DNA from 2 places in the Amycolatopsis sp. cmx-4-61 genome. Region 1 is predicted to be linked to the other one. Evidence: riboswitches for the same ligand, from Rfam matches in the RefSeq annotation. Region 1 holds a riboswitch; the other holds the start of a gene.
What was found. A riboswitch is a leader RNA that binds a small molecule or an ion and turns the genes downstream of it on or off. The one in region 1 is predicted to bind glycine.
Positions count from the first base shown of each region.

Region 2: another riboswitch for glycine. It lies ahead of gcvP (aminomethyl-transferring glycine dehydrogenase); the one in region 1 lies ahead of gcvP (aminomethyl-transferring glycine dehydrogenase).

Region 1 is NZ_JAEBEI010000026.1:1,347-8,506, forward strand. It holds gene glyA (serine hydroxymethyltransferase) at 1-70, opposite strand, end outside; gene gcvH (glycine cleavage system protein GcvH) at 70-447, opposite strand; gene gcvT (glycine cleavage system aminomethyltransferase GcvT) at 462-1,553, opposite strand; gene gcvP (aminomethyl-transferring glycine dehydrogenase) at 1,558-4,443, opposite strand; glycine riboswitch at 4,427-4,525, opposite strand; gene ACLJOU_RS41800 (helix-turn-helix domain-containing protein) at 4,725-6,014, opposite strand; gene ACLJOU_RS41805 (3-oxoacyl-ACP reductase) at 6,145-6,912, opposite strand; gene ACLJOU_RS41810 (aldehyde dehydrogenase family protein) at 6,912-7,160, opposite strand, start outside.
Region 2 is NZ_JAEBEI010000024.1:30,478-37,637, reverse strand. It holds gene gcvP (aminomethyl-transferring glycine dehydrogenase) at 1-2,619, opposite strand, end outside; glycine riboswitch at 2,785-2,883, opposite strand; gene ACLJOU_RS40795 (MerR family transcriptional regulator) at 2,926-3,504, opposite strand; gene ACLJOU_RS40790 (TetR/AcrR family transcriptional regulator) at 3,784-4,419, shown strand; gene trxA (thioredoxin) at 4,400-4,735, opposite strand; gene ACLJOU_RS40780 (MerR family transcriptional regulator) at 4,747-5,142, opposite strand; gene ACLJOU_RS40775 (bifunctional nuclease family protein) at 5,184-5,657, opposite strand; gene ACLJOU_RS40770 (MerR family transcriptional regulator) at 5,874-6,620, opposite strand; gene garA (glycogen accumulation regulator GarA) at 6,617-7,081, opposite strand.

The sequences.
Region 1 (7,160 bases):
TGAGCTCGTCCGCGACGGCGGCGGCGACCTCGGGGTCGACTTCGGACAGGGGCGCGTCGAAGGTCGTCATCAGTTCTCCTGGGTGTGCGCGGCGTACGCGGCGGCGTCGAGCAGGTCCGGCACGTCCCCGGTCAGACGCACCTTCAGGAGCCATCCTTCGGTGTACGGGTCGGAGTTGATGACCTCGGGGGTGTCCGATGTGGTGCCGTTCACCTCGACGACCTCGCCGGAGACCGGCGCGTAGAGCTCGCTGACCGACTTGGTCGACTCGACCTCGCCGAACACCTCGCCCGCGGTGATGGCCGAGCCGGCCTCGGGCAGCTGGACGAACACGATGTCACCGAGCGATTCGGCGGCGAAGGCGGTGATGCCGACGGTGGCCACGCCGTCCTCGACCTTCAGCCACTCGTGTTCCTTCGTGTACTGCAGGTTCTCGGGAATGCTCACGGTTCGGGGAGTCCTTACGCGCGGGAGTAGAAGGGCAGGGCGACGACCTCGACGGGCTCGATCCTGCCCCGGATGTCGACGGAGAGCTCGGTACCGGGCTCGGCGTACGCCCGATCGACGTACGCCATGGCGATCGGGTACCCGAGGGTGGGCGACAGCGCGCCGCTGGTGACCTCACCGATCTCCGTGCCGTCGGCCAGGACCGCGTAGCCGTGGCGCGGAGCGCGGCGGCCGGCGCCCTTCAGCCCGACCCGGACGCGCGGGACGTCGGCCTCGGCCCGCTCTTCCAGCGCCGCCCGGCCGACGAAGTCCCCCGGCTTCTCGAACTTGACCACGCGGCCGAGCCCGGCTTCGAACGGGCTCTGCCCGACGGTGAGCTCGTTGCCGTACAGCGGCATCCCGGCTTCCAGCCGCAGCGTGTCGCGGCAGGCCAGACCGGCCGGGACCAGGCCGTGCGGCTCACCTGCTTCCAGCAGCAGGCGCCACAGCGCCGGGGCCTCGTCGGCGTCGACGAACAGCTCGAAGCCGTCCTCGCCGGTGTAGCCGGTGCGGGCGAGCAGGACGTCGTGGCCCTTCACCGACGCCGGGACGCTGGCGTAGTACTTGAGCGCGGCCAGATCGGCGTCGGTGACCGCGCCCAGGATCTCGACGGCCTTCGGCCCCTGCACGGCGATCAGCGCGGTCGTCTCGGACCGGTCGTCGACCTTCGCGTCGAAGCCCGCGACCCGCTCTTCCAGGGCGTCCGCGACGACCTGCGCGTTGCCCGCGTTCGCGACGACGAGGTAGTGCTCGTCGGCCAGGCGGTAGACGACCAGGTCGTCCAGGACGCCGCCCTCGGCGTTGCAAATCATCGTGTACCGCGCCCGGCCCGGCTTGACCCCGGTGAGGTTGCCGACCAGCGCGAAGTCCAGGACGTCGGCCGCCTGCTCGCCGATGACGTGGATCTCGGCCATGTGCGAGAGGTCGAACAGCCCGGCCGCCTCGCGGACGGCCTTGTGCTCGGCCAGCTCGCTGGCGTAGCGGACCGGCATGGACCAGCCGGCGAAGTCGGTGAACAGCGCACCGAGTCCCTTGTGGACTCCGTGCAGGGACGTTTCACGTGACACGGGTTCAGCCTTCGTAAGCGTTGAGGGGCGGGCAGGAGCAGACGAGGTTGCGGTCGCCGCGGGCGCCGTCGATGCGACGCACCGGCGGCCAGTACTTGTTCTTGCGCGACACCCCGGCCGGGAACACGGCCAGCTCGCGGCTGTAGGGCTTGTCCCACTCCCCGACCAGCGTCTCCGCGGTGTGCGGGGCACCCCGCAGGGGCGACTCCTCCGCAGTCCACTTGCCGCCCGCGACCTCGTCGATCTCGGCGCGGATGGCGATCATCGCGTCGCAGAACCGGTCGATCTCGCCCAGGTCCTCGGACTCGGTCGGCTCGACCATCAGCGTCCCCGCGACCGGGAACGACATCGTCGGCGCGTGGAAGCCGTAGTCGATGAGCCGCTTGGCGACGTCGTCGACCGTGACACCGGTTTCCTTGGTGAGCGGGCGCAGGTCGAGGATGCACTCGTGCGCGACCAGGCCGTCCTGGCCGGTGTAGAGCACCGGGTAGTGCGGCGCCAGGCGCGAGGCGACGTAGTTCGCGGCCAGCACCGCGACCTTCGTGGCCGCGGTCAGGCCGGGCGCGCCCATCATCCGGACGTAGGCCCAGGAGATCGGCAGGATCGACGCCGAGCCGTACGGCGCGCCGCTGATCGGGCCGACGCCGGTTTCCGGACCGGCGGCGTCGAGCAGCGGGTGGTTCGGCAGGTAGGGGGCCAGGTGCGCGCGCACCGCGACCGGGCCGACACCGGGGCCGCCGCCGCCGTGCGGGATGCAGAAGGTCTTGTGCAGGTTCAGGTGCGAGACGTCGCCGCCGAACTCGCCCGGCTTGGCCAGGCCGAGCAGGGCGTTGAGGTTCGCGCCGTCGACGTAGACCTGACCGCCGCCGTCGTGGACGATCTTCGCCAGCTCGTCGATGTCGTGCTCGTACACGCCGTGGGTGGACGGGTAGGTGACCATGATCGCGGCGAGGGTGTCGCGGTGGGCGTCCACCTTGGCCCGCAGGTCGGCCAGGTCGACGTTGCCCTCGTCGGTGCACTTGACGACGACCACGCGCATCCCGGCGAGCACCGCGGAAGCGGCGTTGGTGCCGTGGGCGCTCGACGGGATCAGGCAGACGTCCCGGGCGTCGTCGCCGTTCGCGCGGTGGTAGGCGCGGATGGCGAGGAGGCCGGCGAGCTCGCCCTGGCTGCCCGCGTTCGGCTGCAGCGACACCTTGTCGTAGCCGGTGACCTCGGCCAGCCACTCGGCCAGCTGAGCCACGAGGACGTGGTAGCCCTCGGCGTCCTCGGCCGGCGCGAACGGGTGGATGCCGGCGAACTCGCGCCAGCTGATCGGCTCCATCTCGGTGGTGGCGTTGAGCTTCATCGTGCAGGAGCCGAGCGGGATCATCCCGCGGTCGAGCGCGTAGTCCTGGTCGGAGAGCCTGCGCAGGTAGCGCAGCATCGCCGTCTCGGAACGGTGGGTGCCGAAGACCTCGTGGCCCATGAAGCCGCTCTCGCGGGCCAGGCCGCTGGGCAGCGCGACACCGTCTTCGACGTCGGCTTCGACGCCGAACGCCTTCAGGACCTTCGCGGTGATCGCCGGGGTGCTGACCTCGTCGAAGGCGACGCGGACGTGGTCGTCGTCGACGTGGCCGAGGTTGATCCCGGCCGCGCGGGCGGCCGCGTGGACCTCGGCGGCCTGGCCCGGAACGTGCGCGACGACGGTGTCGAAGAACGACTCGTGCACGACCTCGACCCCGGTCTTGCGCAGCGCGCCGGCGAAGCCCGCGGCGAGGCCGTGGACGCGCTGGGCGATCTTCTTCAGGCCGTCCGGGCCGTGGTAGACCGCGTACATCGCGGCCAGCACGGCCGGGAGGACCTGCGCGGTGCAGATGTTCGACGTCGCCTTCTCGCGGCGGATGTGCTGCTCGCGCGTCTGCAGGGCGAGGCGGTAGGCCGGGTTGCCGTCGGCGTCGACCGAGACGCCGACCAGGCGCCCGGGCAGCGACCGCTCGAGGCCGGCGCGGACGGACAGGTACCCGGCGTGCGGGCCGCCGTAGCCGAGCGGGACGCCGAAGCGCTGCGTCGACCCGGCGGCGACGTCGGCACCGAACTCGCCGGGCGCGGTGATCAGGGTGAGGGCGAGGAGGTCGGCGGCGACGGTGAACAGCGCGCCCGCGGCCTTCGCCGACTCGGAAATCGCGTGGTAGAAGCCGCGGCCGCGCAGCACGCCGGAGGCACCCGGGTACTGGACGACGACGCCGAAGAAGTCCTCGGGCAGCCCGGTGAGCAGGTCGCGGACCTCGACCTCGATGCCGAGGGCCTCGACGCGGGTGCGCACGACGGCGATGGTCTGCGGCAGGCACTCGGCGTCCAGCACGACCTTGTTCGACTTGGACTTCGAGGCGCGGCGCATCAGCGTGACGGCTTCGGCGACGGCGGTGGACTCGTCCAGCAGCGAGGCGTTCGCGGTGGCCAGGCCGGTCAGGTCGGCGACCATGGTCTGGAAGTTGAGGAGGGCTTCGAGACGGCCCTGGGAGATCTCCGGCTGGTAGGGCGTGTAGGCGGTGTACCAGGCCGGGTTCTCGAGGACGTTGCGGCGGATCACGCCGGGCGTCACGGTGTCGGAGTAGCCGAGGCCGATCATCTGCGTCATCGGCCGGTTGCGCGCGGCGAGCGCGCGCAGCTCCGCGGTGGCGTCCTCTTCGGACGCGGCGGGCGGGAGGGTGAGTTCCTTCGTCGCGCGGATCGCGGTCGGGACGGCGGCCCCGACGAGGGCGTCCAGGCTGCCGTAGCCGCACTCGGCCAGCATCTTCGCGCGTTCGGCCTCGGACGGGCCGATGTGGCGGGCGTCGAACTGCGTGGAAGTGATGGGGAGCTCCTCGGGCCGGGCACACGGGTGCGCTGGGAACTCCCCCTCTGTCATGGCACCTGAGAGTTTCACCGCGTGTGAAGCGGCTTTCACCTTGGGTGAGGCGCGGGTGCGCCTGCTTTCCAGAGTGGCCTCGCCTGAAGCGGTAGCAGGTACCTGAGAGATTCCGGGGAGTTTGCTCCTTCGGTGCCCCACCACGTTCGTGAGGGCTCTCCCGCCTCGGCTCGACGGCCCGATCTGCAGTTGTGGCGGTAACGGTACCTGCCGGGTTCGAGGTCCGTCCACTTCACCCGAGCAACACCACATCGGCCTTCGAGCGGCCCACGACAAGGGGGTCACGGCCCGGCGACCCGGCGGACCACGCTCCCGGCGAGCGGGGGCGGGCGGCGGACCCGGCCCGAGGGCAGGACCAGGCGCTTCAACGGGCCGCCGAGGGGCACCGGCGGCAGGCCCGCACCCAGCAGGACCTGCTCGACGATCTGCTCGGCGTGCCACGCCACCGCGTCGTTGAGCCGGTCCAGGGAGGGACGGTCGCCGTCGAAGACGTCCTCGTCGGCCAGCGTCACCTCGAAGTACGCGCAGCCCGGCGGGACCGAGATCGCCGCCTCGATCGCCCGCGCTCCGGCGAGGGGGTCGGCGAATCCCGCTTCGAGCAGTGCGTCCCGGTAGATCCGGGCCGCGCGGGCGCGCATCTTCGGGCCGTACCGGACCACCGCCGGGAGGCGTCCGGTCAGGTCGGGCACGGCCAGGCCGTGCAGCAGCATGATCGGCGGCACCGAGTGCACCAGCCGCGGCGCGGGTTCGGCGAGCTCGCGGGCGGTGGTCCGGACGCGGTCGGCCATCGCGTCCGGGAGGCCGAAGTAGCGGAAGTCGACGTTGCCGAACCCGAGCCCGTCGGCGATCAGGGACGCCAGCAGCTCGCCGTACCCCCAGATCGGCGACAGCACCACGACCGGCGGCGCCGCGACCACCGGCGACGGCGCGGGCGGCCGCGTCGCCTCCTGCTCGGGCACCTGGATCACCAGCCGGGGCGGTTCGTGCCAGTCGTGCACCTCCGCGACCCGCCAGTACAGCCCGAGCGGCCGCCACAGCTCGCCGAGGACGTCGTGCTCGATGATGCGCCGCACCTCGGCGTCGTCGTGGGGCAGGTCCCGCGGCGGCACGATCCCGACGTAGTGGTGGTAGGTGACGCGGACCTCGTCGCCGCGGGTGGCCGAGCGGATCCGCATCTCCCAGTCGATCGGCGACGCGGCGATGGCGTTCGCCACCTGCGTGCCGGGCGAGGAGTAGACCAGCGCGGTGGCCTGCCGGAGGAACTGCCCGGCCAGGTCGATGCCCTCCCGCAGGGCCTTCGCCGCCTGGGCGACGTGCACCGGCGAAGCGAGCGCATCGGGCAGCACGCCGGCGACGCGCAGCAGCTCGGCCTCGCTCAGCCCGGTGACCTCGGCGATCTCGGCCCAGTGGTCGAACACCGTCACCTTCGGCGCGTGCCGGTGCTCGATCCAGCTGCGCAGGGTGGACGTCGGGACGCCGATGCGGCGGGCGGCCTCGTCGAGGGAGAGCCCTCTCGCGCGGATGCCCGTCCGGACCGCTTCCGCCCATTCGCCGGCGCGCCAGTGCGTCACCTCACAAAGCTAACGAAACCGGCTGGCTTTGCGCCGGGACGACCCGCCCACGGCACTCCGAAGAGCGCAAGAAGCTCAACGCCGCCTGGCGCTACCTGCGGGAGGTCTACGACGTCACGAAGGCCGAGCGTTAGAGCGGGGTGACGTACGCGCCGGAGATGCCGCCGTCGACGAGGAACTGCGACGCCGTGATGAAGCTGGCGTCGTCGCTGGCCAGGAAGGCCACCGCCGCCGCGATTTCCTCCGGCTCGGCGAACCGGCCGACGGGCACGTGCACCAGGCGCCGCGCCGCGCGTTCCGGGTCCTTCGCGAACAGCTCCTTGAGCAGCGGGGTGTTCACCGGTCCCGGGCACAGGGCGTTCACGCGGATGTTCTCCCGCGCGAACTGCACCCCGAGCTCGCGGCTCATCGCCAGCACCCCGCCCTTGGACGCGGTGTAGGAGATCTGCGACGTCGCCGCGCCCAGCACCGCCACGAACGACGCCGTGTTGATGATCGAGCCCTTGCCCTGGCGCTGCATGTGCGGCAGGACGGCCTTGCAGCAGTGGTACACCGACGTCAGGTTGACCCGCTGCACCCGCTCCCACGCCTCGATGCCGGTGGTCAGGATGGAGTCGTCCTCCGGCGGCGAGATGCCGGCGTTGTTGAAGGCGACGTCGACCGAGCCGAACTGCTCCACCGTGCTGTGGAACAGGTTCTCGACCTGCTCGGCGTCGGTGACGTCGGTCTGGATGAACGCGCCGCCGATCTCGTCGGCCGCGGCCTTGCCCGAATCCGGCGTCAGGTCCCCGATGACGACCTTCGCGCCTTCGCTCGCCAGGCGGCGGGCCGAGGCGAGCCCGATGCCGCTCGCGCCGCCGGTGATGACCGCGACGCGGCCTTCGAAACGCTGGACCATTACTCCTCCGTGCTGAGAAAGACGTTCTTGGTTTCGGTGAACGCCGCGGCGGCGTCCGGGCCGAGCTCGCGGCCGAGGCCGGACTGCTTGAAGCCGCCGAACGGCGTCCAGTAGCGCACCGAAGAGTGCGAGTTCACCGAGAGGTTGCCGGATTCGACGCCGCGCGCCACCCGGAACGCGCGCCCGGCGTCGCGGGTCCAGATCGAGCCGGACAGGCCGTACTCGGTCGCGTTCGCCATCCGGATCGC
Region 2 (7,160 bases), on a different contig from region 1:
GGCGCAGAAGCGGTCGAGTTCGGCGAGGTCTTCGCTCTCCGTCGGCTCCACCATCAGCGTGCCCGCGACCGGGAACGACATCGTCGGCGCGTGCAGCCCGTAGTCCGCCAGCCGTTTCGCGACGTCGTCGACCGTGACGCCGGTGGCCTTCGTCAGCGGCCGCAGGTCGAGGAGGCATTCGTGCGCGACCAGCCCCTCGCGCCCGGCGTACAGCACCGGGTAGTGCCCGGCGAGGCGCCGCGCGACGTAGTTGGCGTTGGCCACCGCGACCAGCGTCGCCCGGCGCAGGCCCTCGGCGCCCATCATCCGGACGTAGGCCCACGAGATCGGCAGGATCGACGCGCTGCCCCACGGCGCCGCGCTGACCGGGCCGACGCCGGTGGCCGGGCCGGCCGCCGGTTGCAGCGGGTGGTTCGGCAGGAACGGCGCGAGGTGCGCGCGGACCCCGATCGGGCCGACGCCCGGCCCGCCGCCGCCGTGCGGGACGCAGAACGTCTTGTGCAGGTTGAGGTGCGAGACGTCGGCGCCGAACCGGCCGTACTGGGCGACGCCGATCAGCGCGTTGAGGTTGGCGCCGTCGACGTACACCTGGCCGCCCGCGTCGTGCACCGCCGCGCACACTTCGCCGACGGTGTCTTCGTACACGCCGTGCGTCGAGGGGTAGGTGAGCATGATCGCGGCGAGGTCGGCGCGGTGCTCGTCCACTGTGGACCGCAGGTGCGCGAGGTCGATGTTCCCGTCCTCGTCGCAGCGGACGACGACCACGCGCAGGCCCGCCATCACCGCGCTGGCCGCGTTCGTGCCGTGGGCGCTGGCCGGGATCAGGCAGACGTCCCGCGCGTGCTCGCCGCGGGCGCGGTGGTGGGCGCGGATGGCGAGCAGGCCCGCGAACTCACCCTGGCTGCCGGCGTTGGGTTGCAGCGAAACCGCGTCGTAGCCGGTGATCCGGGCGAGCCAGCCGCTCAGGTCGGCCGCCACGTCCAGGAGCCCGGCGGCGTCCTCGGCCGGCGCGAACGGGTGCAGCCCGGCGAACTCCGGCCAGGTGATCGGTTCCATCTCCGCGGTGGCGTTGAGTTTCATCGTGCAGGAGCCGAGCGGGATCATGCTGCGGTCGAGCGCGACATCCTTGTCGGCCAGCTGCCGCAGGTAGCGCAGCATCGCGGTTTCCGACCGGTGCGCGTGGAACACCGGGTGCGCGAGGTATTCGCTCGTGCGCCGCAGCGGGGCCGGGAGCGCGTCCGCCGTGTCGGCGTCAAGTCCGTCCACATCGGACACCGAAACGCCGAACGCCTTCCACACGCGGGAAAGCCGCTCGCGGGTCGTCGTTTCGTCGCAGGCGATGCCGACGTGGTCCGCGTCGATCCGGCGCAGGGAGACGCCGAGGTCGCGGGCCGCGGCGACGACCGCGTCCGCCCGGCCGGGCACCGCCGCGGCGACGGTGTCGAAGAACTCGCCGTGCACGACGTCGACGCCGCCTTCGGCGAGGCCGGCGGCCAGCACGGTGGCCATCCGGTGCACCCGCCGCGCGATCGAGCGTAAGCCGCCGGGCCCGTGGTACACGGCGTACATCGACGCCAGCACCGCCGGCAGGACCTGCGCGGTGCAGATGTTGGAGGTCGCCTTCTCCCGGCGGATGTGCTGCTCGCGTGTCTGCAGGGCGAGCCGGTACGCCGGGTGGCCGTCGGCGTCCCGGGAAACGCCGACCAGGCGGCCGGGCAGCTGCCGTTCGAGCCCTTTCCGCACGGCGAGGTAGGCGGCGTGCGGGCCGCCGAAGCCGAGCGGGACGCCGAACCGCTGCGTCGACCCGACGGCGACGTCGGCGCCGAGCTCGCCCGGTGGCCGCAGCAGGGTCAGGGCGAGCGGATCCGCGGCGACGACCACGCCGGCGCCGTGCTGCTTCGCCTCCGCGATCGCGAGGTCGAGCTCGCGCACCGCGCCGGACGCGCCGGGGCAGGACAGGAGAATGCCGAAGAAGTCCCCGCCGAGCCCGAGCCCGGTCAGCCCCTGCGAGAGGTCCTCGACGACGAGCTCGATCCCCAGCGGATCGGCTCGGGTCCGCAGGACGGCGAGGGTCTGGGGCAGGGTGTCGGCGTCGACGACGAACCGGGGCGACGTCGCTCGCCCGGCCCGGCGCACGAGGGTCATCGCCTCGGCGGCGGCGGTGGCCTCGTCGAGCAGGGAGGCGTTCGCGACGGGCAGCCCGGTCAGGTCCGCGATCACGGTCTGGAAGTTGAGCAGCGCTTCGAGGCGCCCTTGGGAGATTTCGGGCTGGTACGGCGTGTAGGCGGTGTACCAGGCCGGGTTCTCGAGGACGTTGCGCCGGATCACGGGCGGGGTGACGGTGTCGTGGTAGCCGAGCCCGATCATGGCGGCGGTCGGCCGGTTCCGCGCGGCCCGCGCCCGGAGTTCGGCGAGCGCTTGGGCTTCGGAGGCGGCGGGCGGCAGCTCGAGCGGCCTTGCGGACGTCCGCAAGGATGCCGGCACGGCCCGCTCGGCGAGTTCGTCGAGGGAAGCGACGCCGATGACGTCGAGGATGTGCCGGAGTTCGTCCGGACCGGGCCCGATGTGCCGGTCGGCGAAGGGGATGCCCTGTTCCAGGGAGGCGAGTGACGGATCCACGATGGCCTCCTGGGGACAGCAGGGCCGGACCGCGACGCGCGGTCCGGCCTCCCCACTCTGTCTGTGCCCGGAGGCGCCTGAGAGTTTCGCCCGCAGGTTGACCCGGGCTTGCACCGTCGGCGGGGCCATCAGGGTGTGTCCTGACGACCCGCTTTCCAGAGGCGTCTCGTCCGCGCGGTCCAGGGTGCCTGAGAGGTTCCGGGGAGGACTTGCTCCTTCGGCGCCGAGCTCAAGGTGTGACTCGGACTCTCCCGCGCGGATTCGTCGACCGCACGGTGAACCCTACTCTGCCCGCTGCCGTGGTGATCAACCGGTCTTGCGGGCGTTGCGGCGCTGGGTCAGTTCGTCCGGTTCGTGCGTCTCGACGATGCCGCCGTCGGCGCGCTCGGCCGGGAACTCGTGGATCGTGCCGCTGATTTCCTGCATCGCGCCGCTGACGGCGATGCCGAAGACGCCCTGGCCGCCCTGGAGCAGGTCGACGATCTCTTCCGGGGACGTGCACTCGTAGACCGTGGTGCCGTCGGAGAACAGCGTGACCCGGGCCAGGTCGCGGACGCCGCGGACGCGCAGGTGGTCGACGGCCACCCGGATGTTCTGGAGCGAGACGCCGGTGTCGAGCAGGCGCTTGACGACCTTGAGGACGAGGATGTCCTTGAAGGAGTACAGCCGCTGCGAGCCGGAGCCGTGTGCGGTGCGGATGCTGGGCGCGACCAGCTTGGTGCGGGCCCAGTAGTCGAGCTGGCGGTAGGTGATGCCGGCGATCTGGCACGCCGCCGGACCCCGGTAGCCCACCAGCTCGTCGGGCAGTGAGTCGTCGGGGAACAGTTCACCCTGCTCACCAGCCGCGACCTCGACAGGCTGCTTCTCGGAACCAGCCTCGACCACGCAAGCCTCCCCTCGCCCGACCTGACGGCCGGCGAATGACAGCCGGACGGTCCCAGGAGCGGGACCCGCCGGAGATCAATCGCCACGATCCGGCCCCAGACCGTGAATCACACCGTGACGATTTACCTTCTTCGACGGTAAGCGTCCGGAGAACACCGGTCAACGCGACGCGCGGCAAGCCGGGGCGGTCGGCTGCGCCTTTGAGCCGTTCGCCGTACCCCTGATCGCGTGGCTTCAAACCTGGTGCACTTTTTTACTCAGTCAGGTAACTTCTTACTCATGCAAGTAAACACCGACCTCATGGCGGAACTGGGGCTCAGCGTCACCGAGGCCGCGCGCCGGGCGCAGATCCTCGGCGCGACCATCGGCGTCCTCGCCGATCTCGGCTACCGCCGGACGACCTTCGCCAAGATCAAGGAGCGCGCCGGGCTGAGCAGCACCCGGCTCATCTCCTACCACTTCACGAACAAGGCCGGGCTGATGCAGTCCGTGCTCAGCACGGTGCTGGAGACGCGGCAGCAGTTCCTCACCGAACGCACCGGTGGCGGCCTCGACCCGGCCGACCGGCCCGGCTACCTGCGCGCGCACATCGAGACGTCGATCGCGTTCCTGCGCGCGTACCCGGAGTGCGTCCGGGCGTTGAAGGAGCTGGCGGCCAACGCCGGCGACGCCGACAGCTGGGTGATGACGAAGGTGGTGGTCGACGACCTGCGCGTGCACGGCCTGGCCCGCCAGCTCAAGCAGGGCCAGGCCGAGGGCGCCTTCGGCCGCGGCTTCACCCCCGAGGTGATGGCGATGTCCATCGCGCAGGCCATCGACGGCGTCGCGGCGGCCTACGCGGCGGACCCTTCGCTGGACCTGGAGCAGTACGGGCGCGAGGTGGCCGAAACCTTCGTCAAAGCGACGGCGCCTTGAGCACCCGGTCGAGGCGGTCTTCGATGCGGGCCTTCGGGAACGCGCCGACGATCGTCTCGACCGGTTCGCCGCCGCGGAAGAGGATCATCGTCGGCAGCGACATGACCTGGTAGGAGCGGGTCGTTTCCGGGTTCTCGTCGGCGTTGATCTTGCGGACGGCGAGCTCGCCGTCCCGCTCGGCGGCCAGCTGCTGCAGCACCGGGCCGACCATCCGGCAGGGGCCGCACCAGGTGGCCCAGAACTCGACGAGCACGGGGACGTCGTGGGCGAGGACCTCGGCGAACGTGCCGTCGGTGGTTTCCAGAACTTCGGACAAGGCGGGCTCCTTCACGGGCGCGGGAATTCGGGCACGACACACGGATCGGGCGCCTGCCGGGCCAGGGCGCCGGCGAGTTTGGCGGCCAGTTCGCCGCGGATGCCGCCGAGCCGCGCGAGGAGTGCGTCGGCTTCGGCCAGCTTGCGCCGGTAGACCTCGATCGAGTTCGCACAGGAATCGCCGGTCTCGTGGCCGCTGCGCAGGCATTCGACGAACGGGCGCGTCTCCTCCAGCGTCAGGCCGACCGTCTGGAGGGTCTGGATCTCCTGGACGAGCTGGAGGTCGTCCTCGTCGTACTCGCGGTAGCCGTTGGCCGAGCGCCGGGCCCGCAGCAGGCCCTGGTCCTCGTAAAACCGCAGCGCACGGGTGGTGGTACCCGTGCGCTGCGCCAGTTCTCCGATCCGCATGCCTCGACGCTAGACGTTGACGTCCACGTCAAGGCAAGGTCTTACGTGTCCGCTCCGCGGAAGTCTTCCGGGGAGACCGAGTCGAGGAACTCGCGGAACTTCTCGACCTCGTCCTCCTGCTCGTCCGGGATGATCAGGCCGGCTTCCTCCAGCACCGAGTCCACGGCGTGGATGGGGACGCCGATCCGCAGGGCCAGCGCGACCGAGTCGCTCGGCCGGGCGGACACCCGGATGTCGCCGTCGAACACGAGCTCCGCGAAGAACGTGCCTTCCTTCAGGTCGGTGATGACGACCTGCTCCAGCTCCCGGCCGAGCGCTCCGATGACCTCTTTCAGCAGGTCATGCGTGAGCGGGCGGGCGGGGCGGACCCCCTGCTGCTCCAGGGCGATGGCGGTGGCTTCGACCGAGCCGATCCAGATCGGCAGGTACCGTTCACCTTCGGTCTCCCGCAGCAACAAGATCGGCTGATTCGCGGGCAGCTCGACCCGCACACCGACGACGCGCATTTCGCTCATCGGGCTTCGCCTCCCTCTCGTGCACACGGGCTGCAGCGCTCAACCGGCTTCACGCCCATACTCCCGACGCTACCCGTCATCCGTGCGCTGTGCTCGCTGTCCGGACTCTCTCGGTTCGCCTGCCGCAAACCCGTCCCTTCACGGTACGGCATGCGGTGCCGAACATTCAGTCATTGACATGGGACCGCAAAGAGGATCTCACTGCCCCGTTACCGATCAACACCCGGCGACGCCGCGGATTCCGGCCTTGACGAGGAGCGTGTGCAGCGTCACGGACAGGGCCGCGAGCTCCCGCACCACTTCGTCGGCGCGCGCCTTGGCCTCCGGGTCACGGTGCCGGTACACCGGGGTCACGATCTGCTCCAGCAAGCCGACCTCGCGGTCGGCCGCGGCGCGGAAGGCACGGAGGTGTCTCGGTTCGATCCCGAATTCGGTCATCGCCTTCACCGTCCGCGCGACCAGCACCGCGTCCGGGTCGAAGAACCCGGCGGCACCGGGCCGGACCAGGCCGTACTGCTGCAGTTCGGCCAGCACCGACGCGTCGATGCCCGCCTGCTCCAGGAGTTCCTCCCGGGTCAGGCGCAGCTCCTTGCCCGCGGCGAAGTCCGCCGCCACGGGCAGGCCGACGTTCTCCGCCGAGACGTCGATGGGCACCAGCCGGCGCGGCGGGCGGGGCAGGGCCGCGGCGGGCTCGGCCCCCGAGTCCGCCGCGTCCAGCTGTTCCTTGATGACTTTCAGCGGGAGGTAGTGGTCCCGCTGGGCGGCCAGGACGAACCTCAGTCGCTCCACGTCCGCCGCGGCGAACTGCCGGTAACCCGACGGCGTCCGGCCCGGGGTGACCAGGCCTTCCGCTTCGAGGAACCGGATCTTGGAGATGGTGACATCGGGGAAGTCGCCGCGCAGCTGCGCGAGTACCGCCCCGATGCTCAGTCCGTGGTTCTGTGGCCGTCCGGCCGCCGTCACTGCGCCCCCTGGCCCCCGTGCCCCGGGCCGGTCAGGAAGACCAGGCGGAACTTCCCGATCTGCACCTCGTCGCCGCCGGCGAGGACGGCCTGGTCGACCGGCTCGCGGTTGACGTAGGTGCCGTTGAGGCTGCCGACGTCGATGACGACGAACTCGCCGCCCTCACGCCGGAACTCGGCGTGCCGGCGGGAGACCGTGACGTCGTCGAGGAAGATGTCGCTGTCCGGGTGCCGTCCGGCGCTGGTGGTGTCGCGGTCGAGCAGGAACCGCGAACCCGCGTTGGGGCCGCGCTTCACGACCAGCAGTGCCGAACCCGAGGGCAGGGCGTCGACCCCCTGGACCGGGGCTTCCGGGGCGGGCTCGCGACCTTCGGCTTCGGCCAGGAAGTCGGCCCGGAAGACAGAGGTCCGCTCCGGAGACTGCTCCGGGGGAACGCCGCCGGGCCCGTCGTTCGTGCTCACCTGAGCTCTCCTCCACACATGCTGTGTTGCCAGTACTCAAGAACGTGTAGCTGCCAACGTACCGTGCCTGATCGATTCT